Regions from separate parts of the Paenibacillus sp. VCA1 genome, predicted to be linked through region 2. Evidence: riboswitches for the same ligand, from Rfam matches in the RefSeq annotation. Region 2 holds a riboswitch; the other holds the start of a gene.
What was found. A riboswitch is a leader RNA that binds a small molecule or an ion and turns the genes downstream of it on or off. The one in region 2 is predicted to bind S-adenosylmethionine.
Positions count from the first base shown of each region.

Region 1: it holds a riboswitch for S-adenosylmethionine, as region 2 does, so the genes downstream of both, metA (homoserine O-acetyltransferase MetA) here and RJP21_RS24415 (methionine ABC transporter ATP-binding protein) in region 2, are expected to answer to the same signal.

Region 1 is NZ_JAVLSX010000013.1:54,391-65,355, forward strand. Features, by position in the region: gene RJP21_RS24995 (5'-3' exonuclease) at 59-943, shown strand; gene RJP21_RS25000 (ROK family protein) at 1,133-2,014, shown strand; gene RJP21_RS25005 (stalk domain-containing protein) at 2,210-2,890, shown strand; gene RJP21_RS25010 (HRDC domain-containing protein) at 3,082-4,086, shown strand; gene corA (magnesium/cobalt transporter CorA) at 4,275-5,210, opposite strand; SAM riboswitch class I at 5,655-5,778, shown strand; gene metA (homoserine O-acetyltransferase MetA) at 5,892-6,827, shown strand; gene RJP21_RS25025 (aminotransferase class I/II-fold pyridoxal phosphate-dependent enzyme) at 6,890-8,080, shown strand; gene RJP21_RS25030 (aminotransferase class I/II-fold pyridoxal phosphate-dependent enzyme) at 8,073-9,251, shown strand; gene mqnC (cyclic dehypoxanthinyl futalosine synthase) at 9,539-10,672, shown strand; gene RJP21_RS25040 (TetR/AcrR family transcriptional regulator) at 10,878-10,965, shown strand, end outside.
Region 2 is NZ_JAVLSX010000012.1:93,943-104,907, reverse strand. Features, by position in the region: gene RJP21_RS24440 (putative polysaccharide biosynthesis protein) at 1-1,272, shown strand, start outside; gene RJP21_RS24435 (DUF2515 family protein) at 1,298-2,707, opposite strand; gene RJP21_RS24430 (thioredoxin family protein) at 2,857-3,201, shown strand; gene RJP21_RS24425 (COX15/CtaA family protein) at 3,399-4,364, shown strand; gene RJP21_RS24420 (Cthe_2314 family HEPN domain-containing protein) at 4,470-5,171, shown strand; SAM riboswitch class I at 5,258-5,396, shown strand; gene RJP21_RS24415 (methionine ABC transporter ATP-binding protein) at 5,540-6,550, shown strand; gene RJP21_RS24410 (methionine ABC transporter permease) at 6,550-7,218, shown strand; gene RJP21_RS24405 (MetQ/NlpA family ABC transporter substrate-binding protein) at 7,361-8,206, shown strand; gene RJP21_RS24400 (SDR family oxidoreductase) at 8,460-9,248, shown strand; gene RJP21_RS24395 (NifU family protein) at 9,319-9,564, opposite strand; gene RJP21_RS24390 (YuzB family protein) at 9,791-10,045, shown strand; gene RJP21_RS24385 (NAD(P)/FAD-dependent oxidoreductase) at 10,042-10,965, opposite strand, start outside.

The sequences.
Region 1 (10,965 bases), on a different contig from region 2:
TGCAGCATTGCCCGCCCACTGTACGGGGTGAGGCACACAAGGGGAGAAACGAAGATTGATTACGCAAGAGAAACGCCCATCCGTCCTGTTGGTCGACGGAATGGCATTGTTGTTTAGAGCTTATTACGCTACCGCCACCAGCGGATATATCCGCCGGACGAAATCGGGAATTCCGACCAATGCGATTTACGGTTTCATCCGCTACTTCTGGGATGCGGTGCAAAACTTTGACCCTAGCCACGTGGTTTGCTGCTGGGATCTTGGGGGCAAGACGTTCCGCGGGGAGCATTTTTCGGCTTACAAAGGCAACCGTCCGGAGGCGCCGGACGATCTGGTGCCGCAGTTTTCACTGATCCGGGACGTCATGGACAGTATGGGCGTACCCAACATCGGAGCGGAAGGTTACGAGGCCGACGATTGCATCGGCACGTTGGCGGCCAAGTTCAGCCAGGACATGGACGTTATGGTGCTGTCAGGCGATCATGATCTGCTGCAGCTCGTAAGCGACCGTACGACCGTCATTATCATGAAAAAAGGCCACGGCAATTATAAGGTGTACACACCGGAGTCGTTATACGAGGAAAGGCAGCTTCGTCCGCGCCAAATCATTGACGTGAAGGCGTTGATGGGGGATGCCAGCGACAACTATCCGGGCGTCCGCGGCATCGGAGAGAAGACGGCACACAAGCTGATCCAGGAATACGGGTCGATCGAAGGCATCCTGGACAATCTCGATCAGATATCGAAAAGCGTCCGCGCCAAAATCGAAGCGGATCTGGAAATGATGCATCTGTCGCGCAAGCTCGCGGAAATCTATTGTGAAGCTCCTGTGGCGTGCGCGCTGGAGAACTGTGAGCTGTCGCTCAACGAGCAGTCGGTGGTCGACAAGTTCGAGGAGCTCGAAATGAAAAGTCTCTGCCATCTGCTTGGAGTCGTCCTATAAAGGAAAATCGGGCGAAACCGCCATACACCGGGGGATGCCGGCATCGCGCCAGGCGTCCCTTCGTGTGTTTGTACATTGACTTTCATCGGAGAACTGGGCTATAATGCCCGTGGTTATGGATAGGATTCAGTACTTAAATGCCTCATAAGAACAACAGACAAGAGAATGGTGCAGGAGGGATTGCAAACGATGAGTATTCTGGGAGCGATTGAAGCCGGAGGTACAAAATTTGTGTGCGGAATCGGCAAGGAAGACGGAACCGTGCTGGAGCGGATCAGCTTTCCGACGACAACGCCGGAAGAAACAATGGCACAGGTGGTTTCCTTTTTTCAAAATAAAGGCGTGGAAGCGATTGGGGTAGGTTCGTTCGGCCCGATCGATCCCGTCAAAGGAAGTCCTACATACGGACGCATTACGACGACACCCAAGCCGCATTGGAGCAACTTTGATATCGTAGGCCATTTGGGTTCGCATTTTCAGGTGCCGATCGAATTCGATACCGACGTGAACGGCGCGGCGCTGGGCGAATATACGTGGGGAGCCGCCAAAGGATTTGACAGCTGCCTCTACATTACGGTAGGCACCGGGGTTGGCGCCGGCGCGGTCGTTGGCGGCGAACTGGTGCACGGGCTTTCGCACCCTGAAATGGGACATATTCTGGTCCGCCGCCATCCGGAGGACAAATTCGAAGGTTTCTGCCCTTATCATGGCGACTGCCTGGAAGGCGTGGCCGCAGGCCCATCGCTTTCGAAACGGTGGGGAGTCCCGGGTGCAGATCTGACGCCGGATCACCCGGCTTGGGAAATGGAAGCATATTATCTCGCGCAAGCGTTGATGAACTACATTCTCATTTTGTCTCCGCAAAAAATCGTTATGGGCGGCGGCGTCATGAAACAGCTGCAGCTGTTCCCGCTGATTCATGCAAAACTGCAGGAGCTGCTGAACGGCTACGTGCAGCTTCCGGCCATCTCCGAACAAATCGCGGACTACATTGTTCCTCCGCAGCTGGGAGACAACGCCGGTTTATGCGGAGCGCTCGCTCTGGCGAAAAAAGCGCTGGCTGCCGGATAAACGAATCGTCCATAAGGACAAGCGCTTTATTTTATTCAATCTTTAACAGGAGGCTGCGAAGCCTCCTTTTTCGCGTTTATGACGTTCGTTTGATCTATCGCTAAATATATTTTTAGTCAAAAAGCCGCTTGTCTGAAGAAATACAAAACACTATAGTTCATATATATTGATTATGAAAACATTATATGGCAAGGAGTGGAAAGTTTGAAAAAGAAATGGATCGTGACGACGGCAGCGGCTGCAATGCTGCTAACAGCAGCTTCAGGCGTTTATGCCGGAGCCAAACTTCAGGAGGTCAAAGCGTATTTGAACAGCAGCATCCAGCTCAAATACAACGGAACGCCCGTTCAGCCTCGGGACGAGAAAGGAAATGCGGTGCTGCCGATTACATACAACGGAACGACGTATCTTCCGGTTCGCGCCGTTGCGGACGTGATGGGAATCGCCGTATCCTATAACCCGGAAACGTACACGGTAGAGCTTGGGGAGAAGTCGGAAGGCGTAGCGATCGCGAAGGGGTTCGAAAGCATGTATTATACGAAGGACCCGGCCCAAACGACTTATCAGGGCAAGGATTACAAGGAAGCGTATTTCGATAATGCCGGCAGCAAACGCAGCAGCAGCTTCATGCTGTTCCCGAAAGGAAAATACCAGAAGCTGTATCTGCAGGTGGCTGCTGTGGGCGAAGACATCGACAACTTTTTCATTGAAGACAGTGAGAAGAAGGTCAAGCTGAAAACCGAAAAGGTCGCCGTAAAAGACGGCTTAAAAACGATCGTCGTCGACATCTCCGGCGTCAACGAACTGTTCATTTACGCGGATGTGGAGAACAAAGGAGCCTTATTCGTTCCTCTGACCACGTCATATTATAAGTAAGGCCATTGCAGGAATCCGATCCGCATGCGCCTTTGATTAGCGAACGCCGTCGTTTTTTTCAAAAAGGATTGACCATTTGCGATGATGTGGTATCATTTGGAATAACAGCATAATAACGGGGAAGCACCTCTCTTGAACTTCAAGGGAGGTGCTTTTTTTGTTGTGCTGATTTCAGAGGGAGGTAAAGCGAGATGCAAACCGTATTTATGAACCGAATGTTGAAGGTAAGCGAACAGGGAGACGGGATGGCCGAAGTATGGATCGATGAGGGAGAAGGCGTTTGGAGGCTTGGCTGGAGGGATCTCGAGAGCGGCGGCCGGGAACGGGAACAGGTGTGGTATGAAGGCGGCTCCTGGAATGAAATGCTGCATATTTACCGCCACGGTTTGGCCGTGAAATTAGGCGAAGGCTTCCGGCCCGTCATTGACGGGATTTTTCACGACGAAGAGGAGCAGAAAGGAAAAAGCCAGGCCGTTCAGAAGCTATACTGCTACAGCGAGCTGAACTACAGTGAGGAGCTTTACAACGAGCTTTGCGCCTGGAGGCGCAAAAAGGCGGCGGCCGAGCGGAAAGCGCCGTATTTTATTGCGACGAACCGGCTGCTGCGGCTGATCAGCACGTTCGTGCCGGCGACGTTGGACGAGCTGCTGCAGCTGCCGGGCGTCGGGGACAACAAGGCGGCGGAATACGGCGGGGAGCTGCTCGAAATTACCGCCGGACAGGAGCGCAGCCACGGTTTCCCGCTGGATTGGGTTCAGGACGAGCTGGACGAAACGACGTACGAGGCTTGGGTATACAAGCAAAAAGAGCAGAAATATAAGCAGGATCTCGACAAATATCGGACGAAGCAGCAACTGCTTCAAGGCATTCGAACCGGAAAAAGACTGGAGCAGATGGAACAGGAAACCGGCCTGACGAGACGCGAGCTTGTGGAAGCGCTGGAACAGCTTGAAAAAGAAGGTTACGACGCGGAAAGCCTGATCGCCGGGGAGCTGCAGGAAATGCCGGAAGCGGAGCAGGAAGAGGTATGGAGGGCGTTCGAGGAGCTGGGCGATACGCTGCTGAAGCCGGTGCTGCACCGGGTGTACGGCCAGGAGGCGGCTGCCGGGCCGCTGATGGAGCTGCGGTATGAACGGCTGCGCCTGATTCGGATCCGTTTCCGCAAGGAAGCCGAAGGCAGAAGAAATGCGGGATAGGCTGCGCACCCGGGCGGCCGCGCGCAAATCCGAACGTCCGGTAAGGCGGTTGGCATGACGGCGGCCTGCTTAAGCTGCCCCATTCCCCGAAATGACGCTAAACGCAAAAAGGACGAAGATGCTTTACGCCTGCAAACGATGCAGCAGAAAGCGCTTCTTCGTCCTTTCTTTTTTCGGCCGTCCGCCTTTCAAATCCAGTCTTTTTTGCGGAAGATCAGGAGCATGCTGACGGCGAGCACGGCCATGATCCCGATCACGACAAAATATCCGTATGATGTATGCGTTTCAGGCATATTGTCGAAGTTCATGCCATAGATCCCCGTAATGACGGTCAGCGGCATGAATATCGTTGTGATGGCCGTAAAAACGCGCATGATTTCGTTGGCCCGGTTCGCGATACTGGACTGGTAGGCCTCGCGAAGGTTGCCCATCAGGTCGCGGAACGTATCGAAGGTTTCAGAAATTTTGACGGCATTTTCATAAATGTCGCTAAAGTATTTTTGCAGCTGGTCGTCGATCAGGCGCAGGTCTCTTTTATTGAGTGTGTTGATCAGTTCTTTTTGCGGTCCGAGCACCTTTTTCAGCCATAAAATCTCGCTTCGGAGGCCGATGATTTCGTTCAGGTGCGATTTTTTGGTGTGCATCAGGATATCTTCTTCGAGCTTTTCAATTTTGGCTTCGATCCGGTCGCCTACCGTGAAGTAGTTGTCAACGACAAGGTCGATCAGCAAATACAGGAAACGGTCGGGAGTGCTGACTTCCTGTTCCCATAATATCGGCTTCAAAGAGCGCAGTTCGTTAATTTTTTGCTTGGTTACCGTAATGATGAAATGACGGCCTAAAAAGACGTTCAACGCACGCAGGAAAATTTCCTCGTCATCGAAACGGATGGAGTTTACAACGATAAAATAATGGTTTTCGTAAATTTCGATTTTGGGACGTTGTTCCTCTTCGCTCAAGCAGTCCTCCACCGCCAGATCATGCAGGGAAAATAAAGGCTGCAAAAGCGCCAGGTCTTCCACATCCGCATCGATCCAATAGAATCCTGCAGGCGGGGGAGTCAGTGTGGCTTGGATGTCATCAATCGGGGAGAAAACCCCTTCGTTCACCAACCGGATTTTCATATGATTTCACTCCTTCTTCCCTTCATGCAACGCATGCTCAGGGAATGCTTGTTTAGGGCATAGGAAAGAAATCAGCGAACCGGTCGTTTTTTTGGGGAATTTTAGCTGAGGAATCCGTGGTGGACAAAAGCGAAAACTTCCCTGCGCCGGCAAGCTGATTTCGTTTCTATGCGGTTGTGTTCAATTGCATTCAGCGTCGGGCTCGGGTCGCCTTCCATCTCATGTCACCTCTTGTTTTAGGTTCAAACACTTGTCTAGTATAACGCCGGGCCATGGACCTTTCAAGAAAAAATTGACCCTTGCTGGCGTCCGCTTACAGCGTATGACAAAGGCTGGAAAAAGGTGTGGGAAAATGTTGCGGCATCCGCCCGAAAGCTTCTTGACGAAGGATGGGATTATGATTTAAAGTAAGGAACAAAGAACATTAAAACTGAATACAGCGAAATCTTATCAAGAGCAGGTGGAGGGACTAGCCCGATGAAACCCGGCAACCGGCGCGTATGCGCACGGTGCTAATTCTTGCAGGAACGTTGCGCTGCGGCAAGCAGCGGTTTCTGACAGATGAGAGAGGCGTAAAATATAACGAACATGACCTTTCTCTATGCGGAAGGTCATTTTTGTTTTATATGCACCTTGCTCCCCCGTATGATTTTCGCCACCTTCTAAAAGGAGTGTTGAATCATGCCAATTAAAATTCCGGATGCTCTGCCGGCCAAAGAAATTCTGAACGGAGAAAACATCTTCGTCATGGATGACAGCAGAGCGTACCATCAGGACATCCGTCCGCTTCGGATCGCCATCATGAACATCATGCCGACCAAAGAGACGACGGAAACGCAGCTGCTCCGTCTTCTCGGAAACTCCCCCCTGCAGGTGGAAATTACGCTGCTGCACCCGCAATCGCATACGTCGAAAAATACGTCCGTGGAACATTTGGAAGCATTTTATAAGACGTTTGACGAAGTGCGCCACCGCCGTTTCGACGGCATGATCATTACCGGCGCGCCGGTGGAACGCCTGGATTTCGAAGACGTGTTCTATTGGCACGAGCTCGAGGAAATCATGGATTGGTCCAAAACGAACGTCACTTCGACGCTGCATATCTGTTGGGCCTCGCAGGCGGGCTTGTATCATCATTTCGGCGTTCCGAAATGGGATCTGGCCAAAAAATGCTTCGGCGTGTTCCCGCATACGGTCAATCGGCAGAACGTCAAGCTTCTTCGCGGTTTCGACGAAATCTTTTATGTACCTCATTCCCGCCATACGGAGGTGCGCCGGGAAGACATCGACGGCATCGACGAGCTCGAAATTTTGTCCGAGTCCGAGGAAGCGGGCATTTATTTGGTGGCAACCAAAGACGGCAAACAAATTTTCGTGACGGGACATTCCGAATACGACCCTTATTCCCTGAAATGGGAATACGAGCGGGACATCGCCAAGGGCATGGCCATGGACATTCCGAAACATTATTACCCGAATGACGACCCGTCCCAAACGCCGCCGGCGATTTGGCGCGCCCATGCAAACTTATTATTCTCTAATTGGCTGAATTACTATGTATATCAGGAAACGCCTTATGACATCGGAGAGGTCGCCGAAGTCTGGCCGCAGATTTAAACGATGTATCCGGGGATTTTGTTATAAGTTCTGAACTTAAAGAGAGTATGGGGGAAACCGACATGGAGAAAAACAAAGCATTAAACATCGAAAGCCGGTTGGCGCAAATCGGCTCGCAGGAGGATCCGGTCACGGGAGCCGTGAACTTTCCGATTTACCAGGCGACCGCGTTCCGCCATCCGAAGCTTGGGCAAAGCACGGGATTCGATTACGCCCGCACGAAAAGCCCGACGCGCAAAGTTCTGGAGGAAGCGGCCGCTGAACTGGAGTCCGGAGACGCCGCTTTTGCCTGTAGCTCGGGTATGGCTGCTCTGCAAACGATTTTTTCCCTGTTCAAGCAGGGCGACCATTTGATCGTATCGCTTGATTTGTACGGGGGGACTTACCGGCTGCTTGAGAGAATCCTTTCAAAATTCGGCGTAAGCGCGTCTTACATCGACACCAACGATCTGGATGAACTTGAAAAATCGAGAAGGCCGGAGACGAAAGCGGTCTTTATCGAAACGCCGACCAATCCGCTGATGATGATTACCGACATCGAAAAGGTGTCCGCATGGGCCAAACGCCATGAACTGCTGACCATCGTGGACAATACGCTGCTGACGCCGTTTTTCCAGCGTCCGATCGAGCTTGGCGCGGACATCGTCATTCATAGCGCGACCAAATATTTGGGCGGGCACAACGACGTGCTGGCCGGTTTGATCATTACGAAAGGCAACGAGCTGTCGGAAGAAATGTTTTTCCTGCATAACTCGATCGGCGCCGTTCTTGGGGCAAGCGATTCGTACCAGCTGATGAGAGGCATGAAGACGCTGGCGCTGCGGATGGAACGGCACGAAAGCAACGCGATTGCCGTGGCCGAGTTTCTCAAGAAGCATCCGGCGGTGGCCGAAGTGTTCCATCCGGCGTTTCCGGAGCACCCGGGTCATGACATTCAAAAGAAACAATCCAGCGGGAACACGGGCATTTTCTCCTTCAAGGTCAAGGATGCCCGTTACGTGGAGCCGGTTCTCCGCCACATCCGGCTGATCGCGTTTGCCGAAAGCTTGGGCGGCGTGGAATCGCTGATGACTTATCCGGCCGTACAAACCCATGCGGACATTCCGGAGGAAATCCGGAAGGCGGTCGGCGTGGATGACAGGCTGCTGCGCTTCTCCGTCGGCATCGAGCATATCGACGATTTGATCGCCGATCTCGGCGGCGCGTTGGACGCGGCCATTGAGGAAGTCGAAGGGGGAAAACGCCATGAGTGAGCAGCACGACAAAGAGCAAAACAGCCATGAAGCACGGAAGTTCGCGACGAAACTTCTTCATTTCGGCTCCGAAATCGATCGCAACACCGGGGCGTCCAGCGTTCCGATTTACCAGGCGTCGACCTTTCATCACGAGGATGTGTTTAACCCTCCGGTTCACGACTACAGCCGTTCGGGCAATCCGACGCGCCAGGCGCTTGAAGATTATATTGCGCTTTTGGAAGGCGGCGTAAGAGGTTTTGCCTATTCCTCCGGCATGGCCGCCATCTCCAGCACGTTTATGATGCTGTCCGCCGGCGACCATATGATCGTGACCGAGGACGTGTACGGCGGTACATACCGTTTGCTGACCAGCATTTTAAACCGCCTCGGCATCGAAAGCACGTTTGTGGACATGACCGACCTGGAGCAGGTCAAAGCGGCTTTGAAGCCAAACACCAAGGCGGTGTATATGGAAACCCCGTCGAACCCGACGCTGAAAATTACCGACATTGCGGCCGTCACGTCCTGGGCGAAAGAACATGACCTGCTTACGATGCTCGATAACACGTTTATGACGCCGTATTATCAGCGTCCGATCGAGCATGGCGTCGATATCGTGCTGCACAGCGCGACGAAATTTCTGGGCGGGCACAGCGACGTGTTGGCCGGTCTCGCCGTCGCGCGTACGCCTTCCATCGGCAGACAGCTGAAGCAGCTGCAAAACGGGCTCGGAACGGTGCTTGGCGTGCAGGATTCCTGGCTGCTCATGCGGGGGATGAAAACCCTGCAGGCCCGGATGAACCACAGCGAGCAAAGCGCAGCCGTATTAGCCGCATGGCTGAACGGGCGCCCGGACATCGAGAAGGTGTATTATCCGGGGCTGCTGGATCATCCGGGACGGGAAATCCACGAGAAGCAGTCGACAGGATACGGAGCCGTCGTTTCCTTCGACGTCGGTTCGGGCGAACGGGCCAAACAGGTGCTGAACAAAGTCCGGATTCCGCTCGTCGCCGTCAGCTTGGGAGCGGTGGAGAGCATTCTGTCCTACCCGGCGATGATGTCCCATGCGGCGATGCCTCCGGAGGTACGCCACGAACGGGGAATTGCGGACGGACTGCTTCGTTTCTCCGTAGGCCTGGAGGATATCGACGATCTGATTGCCGATTTGGATCAAGCCCTGCAGGGATAACGCAACAATGGAAGACGCCGCCTGACGCGGCGTTTTCTTTTTTGCCATGGTGAGCATCGCCATACCCTTGGGCTGTCGGGCTCTTTTTGTCCATTTCGTGTCCATTTTGTGACGTTAGCCCTGTCAAATCCTTGAAAATCACGGCTTCTGCAAAAAATACGGCCTTACATCCGAGAAAGTGAAGTTTTTCTCAAATGTAAAATGTGATAAGATGATGAAGACGGTTTGATGATATAAGTCCGCTAAAAGCATATATATTTTGCCATATGATAAGGAGGCTTCCGGAGATGAGCACAGTAGATCAGATCCTGGACAAAGCGCTGCGCGGGGAACGCTTGAACCTGGAGGACAGCGTCACCCTGTTTGAAAGCAACGAAGTCGAAAAAATCGGCCACGCCGCCGATATCATGATGAAAAGGAAGCATCCGGAACCGATTACGACGTTTGTGATCGGGCGGAACGTAAACTATACGAACGTGTGCGATACATACTGCACGTTTTGCGCCTTTTACCGCGTACCCGGTCATAAAGAAGGTTACTTGCTTCCCGACGAAGTGATCTTCCAAAAGATCAAAGAAACCGAAGATGTGGGCGGAACCGAAATCCTGATGCAGGGCGGCACGAACCCCGATTTGCCGTTCAGCTATTATACGGATCTGCTTCGCGGCATCAAGCAGCGGTTCCCGAATATTACGATGCACTCGTTCTCCCCGGCGGAAATCCGCAAAATGGTGGAGGTATCCGGGCTTTCGCTCGAAGAAGTCATGCGCGATCTGAAGGCTGCGGGCCTCGATTCCCTGCCCGGCGGCGGAGCCGAAATTTTGGATGACCGCATCCGCAAAAAAATCAGCCGCCATAAAGGCACGTGGCGCGACTGGATGGACGTCATGCAAACGGCTCACAAAATCGGCATGAACACAACCGCCACGATGGTCATCGGCTTTGGCGAAACGATGGAAGAACGCGCCCTTCACATGCTGCGGATTCGCGACGCCCAGGATGAATGCATCGCAAACGGCTATGATTCGAAAGGTTTCCTTGCGTTCATTCCGTTTACGTTCCAGCCGGACAATACGGGCCTGAAGCGGGAGCGCGAAACGCCTGAAGCTTACCTGAAAACGGTGGCGATCGGACGCCTCGTCCTCGACAACGTGCCGAATCTGCAATCCTCTTGGGTGACGATGGGCCCTGAAGTGGGCAAACTGTCGCTCAGCTACGGCTGCAACGATTTCGGCAGCACGATGATGGAAGAAAACGTCGTGTCTTCGGCCGGTGCCGTGCACAAAGTGAACATCGCCTCGATCCTTCAGCTGATCCGTGAAGCGGGCAAAATTCCGGCGCAGCGCAACACCCGCTATGACATTTTGCGCGTGTTCGAAGAAGGAACCGAAATTGAACGCGATTTTGTTATGCAGAACTAATCGGTCTATTATTACGTTAAAATTAGAAATAAATATGGAATGTTGAACGACAAAAATCCTGCTTCGGTACGAAGCGGGATTTTTTTTGCGTTGATGCCAAATGCTGCCCCCTGCGACATTCCCTAAAAAAAGTATTGTATTTTTATGCGTATATTTGTATAGTTTACTTAATTAACGTTAATTAAATGTTGGAGTTGAGGGATCCATGACCAGAAATAAGCTCAAGGAAGCTGCGATGCGTTTGTTCGGGGAGAAAGGATACGACGGCACGGCGCTCTCTGAAATCGCAAAAG
Region 2 (10,965 bases):
TCGATCCGCGCTCTTGCGCCTGCGCTGCTTCTGTTTCCGGCCATCGCCATGATGCGCGGCTATTTTCAGGGGCGGAACAATATGACCGCAGGGGGCATCTCGCAGATCGTCGAGCAGTTTGCCCGCGTCGGCGCAGCGATCATCATCGCCTATATTTTGCTGAAATCGGGCTATGACGGAAGTTGGGTGGCCGCAGGGGCCTCCTTCGGGGGCGTGCTCGGAAGCATCGGGGCGTTTGCCATCATGCTCTATTACACGGTAAAAACGCGCCAGCAGGACAAAGCGCTTATGCTTCAGGAGGGCGACGGCGTCAAGCTGCCGCTGATGAGGATTTATAAAGATATTTTCACGTTATCCATTCCGATCGTTTTATCGTCGCTTACGGTGCCTGCCGTGAACTTCATCGACTCGTCGATCGTGAACCCGCTCTTGATCGGGCAAATCGGGGAAGCCAAAGCGACGCAGGTGCTCGGGATTCTCGGGCAGCGCGCCCAAAGCATCGCCGGCATCCCGCCGATTTTGGCGATCGCGCTCAGCACGTCGCTGATTCCGGTCATCTCGGCGGCGTTCGCCCGGAAAGACCAGGAGCATTTGCAGCAGCAAATGACGCTGGCACTACGCATTTCCATTTTGACGGGAATGCCGATCGTCATCGCGCTTTGCGTTGCCGCCTATTCCATTAACGGGCTTCTTTTCAGCAGCCTTGACGGCAGCTGGATCATCATGCTGCTGACGTTCGGGACGATTTTCCAAATTACGATGATGACCACCAACTCGATCCTGCTTGGCGTCAACAAAGCGAAGCTGTCGATGGTCAACGTCATGATCGGGATCTTGGTGAAGCTGGCCGGAAGCTTCGCGCTTGCGTTCGTGTTCGGGATCTACGGCATCATCGCCGCCACCGGGCTTTGTTTCCTGGTGATTACGCTGCTCAACCTTCGGTATCTGAAAGTGATCGTGCCGTTCTCCATTCTCGGCAAACGTTGGACGGGCTTCCTGATCGCCGTCATCCTGACCGCCGCGGTCGGCTACGGCCTGAACGAAGCGGGAATTCAGCTGACCCGCATCCTGCCGGACCGCCTGGCGTTTCTGATTACATGCATCATCGTCGGGGGAGCGGTCGTCGTTTTATACCTCGTGCTGCTGATCATGCTCGGCGTGCTGCGCCAACACGAGCTGGCAAGCTATCCGCGCAAATTGCAGCGGCTGCTCCGGCCGCTGATGCGCCTGCAGCCCGCCAAGTACAAATCCGCCGATTCAGAGAGACAATAAAAGCGGCGGAGTCCATGCGCCTCGGTTAAGGCTGCCGCGGAGCGGCGTCGGAAACCGCCGCATGGACCGCACGATTCGCATCATGCGTCAGCGCCGCCTTTTGAACGGCAAACCGGTGCGCATGGGACATTTCGATGAGCACCGGCCTTTTGGGCCGGTTCAGGTGATCGAGGGCGTCTTTCGTTTTGAACCAGTCGTAACGCGTGATCGGCTCGTAGGGCATATCCTGCCATACCTCGTTCAGGGTCGGGCTGTACAGCCGCTTGTCCGGGGGAAGCCATTCCCGCTTCAGCAGCTCTGCACTTTCCTCCGGAGAGTTCAGGGCTGTTTTTTTGTCGTTCGTAAACAGTCTCGGCCAATATTCCTGCCTGGAACCAAGGTGCTCCGTCCGGGCCGCAAACGCCTCGACCCCCGCGAGCACGTCCTTGTAACCGAACAGCATGGCGTATAACGCTTTGCCGAATTCGATCCGTTCGTCAAGATCGGCAAAATGCTCCAAAACGAGGCCGACCATGCCGCGGCAGCCCGCTTCGCCGCCCTTTGCCGCCTCTTCCGTGCATGACCCCGCAGGAGGGGGAACCGCCGCCACATTCCCGTCCTCCGTACCCGCTTGGAATTCGCCCAGCAGCGGAAAAACGACCTGATTCATTTGAAAGAAGCTGTTCATCGCAAAAAAGGGATGATTCAAAACCCGTTTCTGAAAGTAACTGTTTTGGACAACCCTGCCTTCGATGTAGTTTTGCTCGTTGATAATGAGGCCTACGGCCAAAAGCGCGCTGTCGCGCTCGATCCAAAACCGTTCCCAGATCGGGCGCATGAAAACCGAAACGCGGAATTCGGGCAGCAGGTAAAACAAGCTTCTCCCGAGCTTGCGGCTGTGGACGTACAGCAGCAGCTGCGGATAAGCATCAAGAAAGATAAGGGCGTTGCTGCGTTCGAGCATCTGGTAAATATCCTCTTGAAGCTGCGCCGGGGCCACGTCCGAAAACAGCCCGCCCTTCAGATCGGTCATATTCCACCCGGCATTGCGGGATACCATGTGGGCAAGGAAAGACCAATGCAGTTCCGGATTGTCCCGGTAGCAATCGTAATACGCCTTCGTCCGGGTAATGTTGCTGAGGCTTGCTTCGAGGGCGGCTTCCCGGATCGTCCGGACGATTTCCCGGTCTTCCGGCGATAGCGGGACAGGGCCTTCTTCCTTCCCGAAAGCGCCGCCGTGCATCCGGTTCCGGTCCGCGAGCAGCCGCTTGAGCTGATCGCGGATGCTGTGGGCCGCCGACTCCCGCCAGCCAAGCGGTCTGCGTTCTTTAATCAGATCCTGCGACGCCTTCCAGCAGACGTATTTTCCTTTTACCGCTTCGGCGGCCGTTTGCGGCAGCGTTTTGGCCAGGCGGATGAATCCGCGGAACGTATGCCCTTCCTCTTTTTCCGACACGCTTGCATCCTCCTTTCTTTATGAAATGGGCTTATTTTCAGTATGGCTCAAAAATTTGACTTCCACTCCATATTTTGATTCACTAAGGGTAGGATTTTGCAAAATCCGGAAGAATAAACGAACCAACGTTCAGAGAGGACTGATTATAGATGCAAAAAATTACGTCCGAAGCCGAATTTCAGGTGGCCATCCAATCCCCGCGTTTGACGGTTGCCGTGTTCAAAGCCGATTGGTGCGTGGACTGCAAATTCATGGACCCGTTTATGCCCGACGTAGAGAAAAAATTCGAAGGCGATATAACGCTGGTCGAAGTGGATGTCGATAAAGTCGAAGACGTCAGCCAAGAGCTGAACATTCTCGGCATTCCGAGCTTCGTCGCGTTTACCGACGGCCGCGAGCTCGTGCGCCTTGTCAACAAGCTGCGCAAATCCCGCGAGGAAATCGAAGGTTTCCTGCAGCGGGCGCTGGACGTATACCGCACGATCCATAAGTAACCTCGTCCATGGCACCGCTTTTGCACTTTAAGCAGAAGCGGTGCAGATTTTTCTGGAGCGCGCCCGGAATACGATTACTTTTGCGTTTTGTCACAAAATGGCTATATTTCGCGTCGCTTTATCAGGTATAATAGACGAGATTGGTAATATACGGGCGCTTCTGAAACAAGATGGAGCGTTTTTACTTTGATCTGCAGGTGAGAATTTTGAATACAAAACAATTAAAATGGCTTAGCTACCTGACCTTTGTCGTCATGTTTTTCGCAACGTTCGGCGGGACGGTTGTCACCAAAACCGACTCTGGGCTGGGATGCGGCCACGAATGGCCATTATGCCGCGGGCAATTTATTCCCGCCCATACGATCGCTTCGTTGATCGAATATTCCCACCGTCTGGTCAGCGGCTTGGCAGGACTTACAGCGGTGGCGGTCGTCGTGGCGTTTTGGCTTTACGCCAAAAATCGCAAGGATCTGCGCGTCTACTCCGTGCTGACGCTCGTTTTTGTCATCGTTCAAGCGCTGATGGGGGCGCTCGCGGTCATTTATGACCAATCGTCCGCCGTGTTAGCGCTTCATTTCGGATTTTCGCTGATCGCATTCGCCGGCTCGCTGATGCTTGCGCTTGGGGCCCGAAAGATGGACCGGGAAAAACAAACGAGCTTCCGCGAGAATCAGCCCTCGGTTTCGCCGGGATTCCGCAGTTTCGTATGGTCGGTCACCATTTATTCCTATATCGTGGTTTACATAGGGGCTTACGTAAGCCATACCAGTTCGGCCGGCGGCTGTTCCGGTTGGCCGCTTTGCAACGGGCAGCTGATTCCGTCCATGACGGGCAGCATAGCCATCGCGTTTATCCACCGGCTGGCGGCATTGGTGCTGCTGATCGCCGTCGTGACGATGGCCGTTTTTGCGTATAAGCTGCACCGCGGCAGCAAGGAGCTGCGTTCGCTTGGGGTCGCCGCCGCCGTTCTGTGCGTCCTGCAGGTGTTCAGCGGGGCGGGCATCGTATATACGCTCAGCAAACCCGAGGTGTATATTTTTGCGGCGCTGCTTCACAACCTGCTCATTTCCTCTTTGTTTGGCGTCCTTTGTTACTTGAGCGTTCGGGTGTGGCAGCTTGGGAAAGAACCCGTCGAACAGCTGCAGCCTGCCTCAAACGTGTAAATCATAAGCTTAAAGCAAAGTCCGCGAACGGGGGTTCGGGGACTTTGTTTGATCCTGTGATGGAGACATGCCGTTTAACGAAATTTTTTGCGGGGAGAGAAGCCCATGCTGCGAACACTGCTTGGAGAAATGCCGCGCCAAAATAGCGGTCTGCTTGGGGAAGCCATGGATGCGATGCACCGGACGATCGGGCGTCTTCAAAGGGAAATGGATAAAAACGATGACCCGAGCCATGATTTCCGCAAGCTGGACATCTGGACACGCGGACTTGTTTCCTCGCTGGACGAGCTGGAACAAAGCTGGTTTGCGGCCTCCTTTTTCCGCAGGTCGGTCAAGGCCGGATACGTGGATGACATGAGCGCCGAGGAGCAGACGGAATACGCAAGGTACGTTTATTTTTACAAAAACGGCTTTATCCGCGTCTTTTCGGTTTTGGATAAGCTCGGCACGGTATTAAACGAGCTGTTTGAGCTGGATACGGCAAAAGTTAAAGAGCATTATTCTTATTTCACCGTCCTTCGGCGGCTGCGGGAGCTGGGGCGGCATCCCGAGCTTGAAGGCGAGCTGGCCGCCGTCAAAAACGATTACCGGGATTGCTTGAACGTTTTGCGCAAGCGCCGGAACGCCGAAATTCATTATATGAACGCCGAGATGCAGGACGACCTGTGGCAAAGGCATCAAGGCCTGCACGCCAAGGTGGAGCTGGAGGATTTGGACCAGCATCTGAACGATCTGAAGCAGGGGCTCGACATGGTATGCAAATCTTTGATCGCCGTCTACCGGTATGCGGGGAGACTGAAGTCCTAAAATCCAACAAATTTCCTTTTGACAAGCAGCGGAAAAGTGATTATACTGAAACACGTGAAAAAATAATATTGTTTGCATACATTTTTTTCTTATCGAGAGAGGCGGAGGGACAGGCCCGATGAAGCCCGGCAACCGATTTGAGAAGCGGCCGTAAGGCCCATTTTCGAATGACATGGTGCTAATTCCTACAACTGCAGGCATTCGCTGCAGGTTGGCAGATGAGAAGAGGAAGCGACTTCGAATAGAAGAGCCCTTTTTGATTCGGTCAAGAGGGCTTTTTATTTTGTCTATTTATGTCAGAACGGCAGTTCATGATAGATACGAAACAAGGTTCAAGCTTCAAGAAAGCAAGGAAGGAGAGCTTCGGATTGATAGAATTGAAACAAGTAACCAAAAGATACGGCAAGGGCGCAAAAACGACGGAAGCTCTATCCGGTTTGAACCTCTCCATTAAAAAAGGAGAGATATACGGTGTCATCGGCCACTCTGGCGCCGGCAAAAGCACGCTGATCCGCTGCATGAACCTGCTGGAACGCCCTACCTCCGGCGAAGTATGGGTCGACGGCGTCGATTTGACGAAGCTCGGCAAACAGCAGCTGCAGACGAAGCGCCGGGAGATCGGCATGATTTTTCAGCATTTCAACCTGCTGAGCTCGGCGACCGTATACGACAACATCGCGTTTCCGCTGCGGCTGGCCCATGTGGATAAAGCGAAAATCGCAAGCAAGGTAGGCGAGCTTCTCCAACTGGTCGGGCTGGAAGCCCACCGCGACAAATATCCGGCGCAGCTGTCCGGCGGCCAGAAGCAGCGGGTCGGCATTGCGCGCGCGCTGGCCAGCGATCCCCAAGTGCTGCTGTGCGACGAAGCGACATCTGCCCTGGACCCGCAGACGACGGATTCGATCCTGAAGCTGCTGCTCGACATCAACCAAAAATTCAACCTGACCATCGTCCTGATCACGCATGAAATGCATGTGATCCAAAGCATCTGCGACCGGGTCGCCGTCATCCACCAGGGAGGCATCGTGGAAGAGGGAGCCGTGGCCGAAGTGTTCCTGAAGCCGCAGCATCCCGTGACCCGCGAGTTTATTCTCGGCGAGGCGGGAGAATCCGCGCAGCTTGCGCTGCAGGCGCCGCATGACGGGTCGTCCAAGCTTTGCAAGCTCACGTTCCTCGGCGAAAAGACGTATGATTCGATTTTATCCCGGACGGCAAGGGAAACCGGCGTCGATTTCGCGATTTTGCAGGGAACGATTTCGAAGATCAAGGACATCCCTTACGGCCAGCTGATCGTCCGTCTCGAAGGGGAACCGGGGAATATCGGGCAAACGATCCAAAAAGTCCGGGACGAAGGCTTGGATGTGGAGGTGTATGACTGATGCTCGGTTTTGATTTTTCGCAGCTGGATTGGAAGGAAATCGGCGTGGCCAGCGCGGATACGCTGAAAATGCTCGTTTCCTCCGCCGTGTTTACGTTTATTCTCGGCCTGCCGCTAGGCGTGCTGCTGTACCAGACCTCGCGTTCGAACACCGGCTGGGTGCGCGTCGTATACAACGTCTTGTCGATCATCGTCAACATTTTGCGGTCCGTGCCGTTTATCATCCTGATTGTCGCCTTGATCCCGTTTACGACATCGATCGTGGGCGTTTCCTACGGGGTGCTCGGTACGATTCCGCCGCTGGTGATCGCGGCCGCGCCGTTTTTTGCGAGGCTGGTGGAAACCTCGCTGCGCGAGGTGGACCGGGGCGTGCTCGAAGCCGCGCAGTCGATGGGCGCTTCCACCTGGCAGATCATCCTGAAGGTGCTGCTGCCGGAAGCGAGACCGGGCCTGCTTGCAGGCATTACGATTACGGTTGTCACGCTGGTTTCCTATACGGCGATGTCCGGCATGGTCGGCGGCGGCGGGCTCGGCGATCTTGCGATCCGTTACGGTTATTACCGTTACGAGAAGGAAGTCATGATCATTTCCGTGTTGTTCATGATCATTTTGGTGCAGGTGCTGCAGATGGCCGGCGACCGGCTTGTCAAACATTTTACGCGTAAATAACGCAATAACGGCAATGCCATCCGTTCATCGGATGTTGAAGGAAGCGCCCGGACCGCATGTTTTTTCCGTCTAAGAAAACAACATGCGCGGTGCCTTCCAATAATAAAACTTATTAAGTCGATCAATTAAAGGGGGATTTACAATGAAAAAAGGATTGTTTGCATTACTCAGTCTCATTCTCGTGGTGGCGCTTGCCGCTTGCGGAAGCAAAAATGCCGAGGACAAACCGGCGGCAGGCGGGGAGAACAAAGGCACGGAAGCAGCGACGCCCGTTACTTTGACGGTGGGAGCAACGGCCGTACCGCATGCGGAAATTTTGAAGCATATCCAGCCAGCGCTTGAAAAAGAAGGCGTAAAGCTTGAAATCAAGGAATTTTCCGATTACGTGCAGCCCAACGTCCAAACGTTCCAAAAGCAGCTCGACGCGAACTTCTTCCAGCATAAACCATACCTCGACGACGAAAACAAAACCCGCAACATGGATCTCGTACCGGTTGTAGCCGTACACGTGGAGCCGCTTGGCGCTTATTCCAAAAAGGTAAAATCCGTTGACGAGCTGAAAGACGGCGCCGTGGTCGGCATTCCGAACGACAAAACGAACGGCGGCCGCGCGCTGAGCCTGCTGGCGAAAAACGGTCTCATCAAACTGAAACAAGACAACATGATTCAAGCGACCGTCAAAGACATCGTTGAAAATCCGAAAAACATCAAAATCAAAGAGCTTGACGCCGCCATGCTTCCACGTCAATTGGATCAATTCGATCTGGCGGTCATCAACACGAACTACGCGCTGGATTCCGGCATCGATCCGGTGAAAGAGGCTTTGTTCATGGAGGACAAAGACAATCCTTACGCGAACATCCTTGTGGCCCGCCCGGACAACAAAGACTCCGACGCGATCAAAAAACTGGCCGCGGCGCTGACTTCCGACGACGTAAAAAAATTCATCGAAGACAAATACAAAGGCGCTGTTATTCCGGCGTTCTAAGCCAAAAAAAGCACAAACTTCGAATCCGCGTGGGCGACGCCGCCTGCGCGGATTTTTCTGTCTTATGCTCCCAGACTTTTGCATAAATCCCGAACTCTTACGCGCCTAAGTTGCTGGGATGCCGCCAAATCTTCTATACTAGAGGAAAGGGAATACATAAGGAATCGATGTAATACGGTTATATACATGAGGATTTGCAAAATCCGGATCTATAAAGTTTGCAGTCATTCCCGATGCCGATGGAGGAGGAGCAATGTTAAAGGATAAAATCGCCTTGATAACCGGAAGCGCGAAAGGGCTTGGAAAAATGACGGCGCTGACGCTGGCCGAGCAGGGCTGCGACATCGCGCTCAATTACGTCCACAGCCGGGAGGAGGCCGAGGAGCTCAAGCAGCGAATCGAAGAGCTTGGGGTACGGTGCATCGCCGTTCAAGCGGATATTTCGGATGCGGCGCAGATCGAGGAACTGGTGCGGCAGGTGGAATCCCGGCTCGGCAGCGCGGATATCGTCGTCAACAACGCCGGGCCGTTTATCCGCCAGCGGAGATTGTTTGCCGATTACACGAAGGAAGAAATCCTGTCGCTCGTCCAGGGGAATCTGGTCGGCACGATGCTGCTCGATCATCTGGTGCTGCCGGCCATGCGGCATAAAAGATGGGGAAGGATCATCCATTTCGGTTACGGGCATGCGGCGGAAGCGAGGGCTTGGCCGCACCGGGCGGTATATGCCGCGGCGAAAACGGGCCTGGTTTCGTTCACGAAAACGTTGGCGGTGGAAGAAGCGCCGTTCGGGATTACGGTGAACATGGTTTGCCCCGGCGATATTCGCGGCGACAACAAGGAGAAGACGATCGCGGAGGTATCCGGGCTCACCGACGGGGAAACGCCCCGGGGAAGACCGGGAAGCGGGGAGGACATTGCCCGCGTCATCCGGTATTTATGCCATGAGGACTCCGATTTTATTACGGGCAACATCATGGACGTCTCGGGGGGGCTGGACCCGATCCGTCCTTGGATCGAACCGGCCGGCCCCAAGCTGTAGCAACGCAAAAAAGAGTCCTGCGCTTCCGAAGGAAGGCAGGACTCTTGCACTTGCAAGTTATAAAATGGGATTAGAATACTTGAATAACGTCGTTGATTCCGTCGACTTCCTCAACGAGTGCACGTTCAATCCCGGCTTTGAGTGTAATGGTGGAGCTTGGGCAGCTTCCGCATGCACCCATCAATTTCAATTTCACGATGCCGTCTTCCACGTCAACCAGTTCCACGTCACCGCCATCGCGCTGAAGGAACGGACGAAGCTTATCCAGCACTTCCGCTACCTCGTCGTACATGGTGCTTTGTGCGTTTTCGCTCATTAGTTTCAACTCCTTTCCTATAATGATTATTATATTACAAAACGAGCCAAAATAAAATGGCTATATCTGCGCGCAAAAACAACGGCATTGATCTTTTCTTCTTTCACCGCTAAACTAAGGGAAGTTCTTTGGATCGCGCGCCTTCTTTGAAGGCGAGCCGACAGACGTCTTTTTGTTAAAATTGGGAGGACATCCCGAGATTCATTCATAAAGCAGGTGATCATAAGTGAGACCCATTATCGAATTTTGCACGAACAACATGCATTTCGGTACCGATGAAGTGATGGAAAAGCTGGAGGAAAATCCGGACTATGATGTGATAGAATACGGCTGCTTAAGCAATTGCGGCCAATGCGCCATGATGCCGTTCGCCATGGTCAACGGCGAAATCGTCGATGCCGACAGCGCGGACGAGCTGTACGAGGCCATCATGGCCAAAATAAAAGAGCTCGAGGCTTGGGACAGCCTCGAGCTGGATTAGCCGAAATGGCGTTTGGACAACCAGAGTACTCCGCTCTTCAAGATGCGGGGTACTCTTCCTTTTACGGAGGTTTTCCCCATCAATCCGAAGCCGGCTTTGCTGCCGAGCGAACCGAGCGTGCCTTTCAGGCGGATTTTATGGATCTTCGGCGTGTCTCCCCGCCAGAGGGCATGGATCACTTCCGCGACCTGCTCGGCTTGGGCGCCGGCGGCCTGTGCGCTTGGCGCAAACGGAATGCTCGCGCAGTCGCCGATCACGAACACTTCGGGATAATCGGGAAGCTGCGAATATTCGTTGATCAGCAGGCGCCCGCCGCGATCCTTCGGCAGATCGAGATCCTGCACGACCTTCACCGGCTGAATGCCCCCGGTCCATACTGCCGCGTCGGTATAAATCGCCTCGTCCCCGTTGTACACGGCGCCTTCTTCGACACGGCAAACCGAGATGTGGGAGCGCGTGTTGACGTCATGATCCCGGAACCACTGCTCCACGTATGCGGACAGCGTGGAAGGGAAGGCGGAAAGTACGCGGCTGCCCCGGTCCAGAATCGTAATGTTCAGGTCGGGACGGCTTTCGCGAAGCTCCGCCGCCGTTTCGACGCCGCTTAAGCCTCCGCCGATAATGTGAACCTGGCCGTACGGCTTGATATCGTTCAAGCGCTGATACGTTTTGCGGGTGCTGGAAAAGGTCTGGATGCTGCTCGTGAACTCTTCCGCGCCCGGAATGCCGTGGTAACGGTCGGTGCAGCCAAGGGCGATGACAAGATAATCGTATTCGATCGGCTCATCCTGTTCCATGTGAACAAGCTTCTTTTCCAGATCGATGGACGTTACCTCGCCATATCTTTTCGTTAACTGGCTATGGTGAGGAAACGGAATCCGCAAATCGAAATCCGAAGCCGTTCCCGCCGCAAGCGCGTA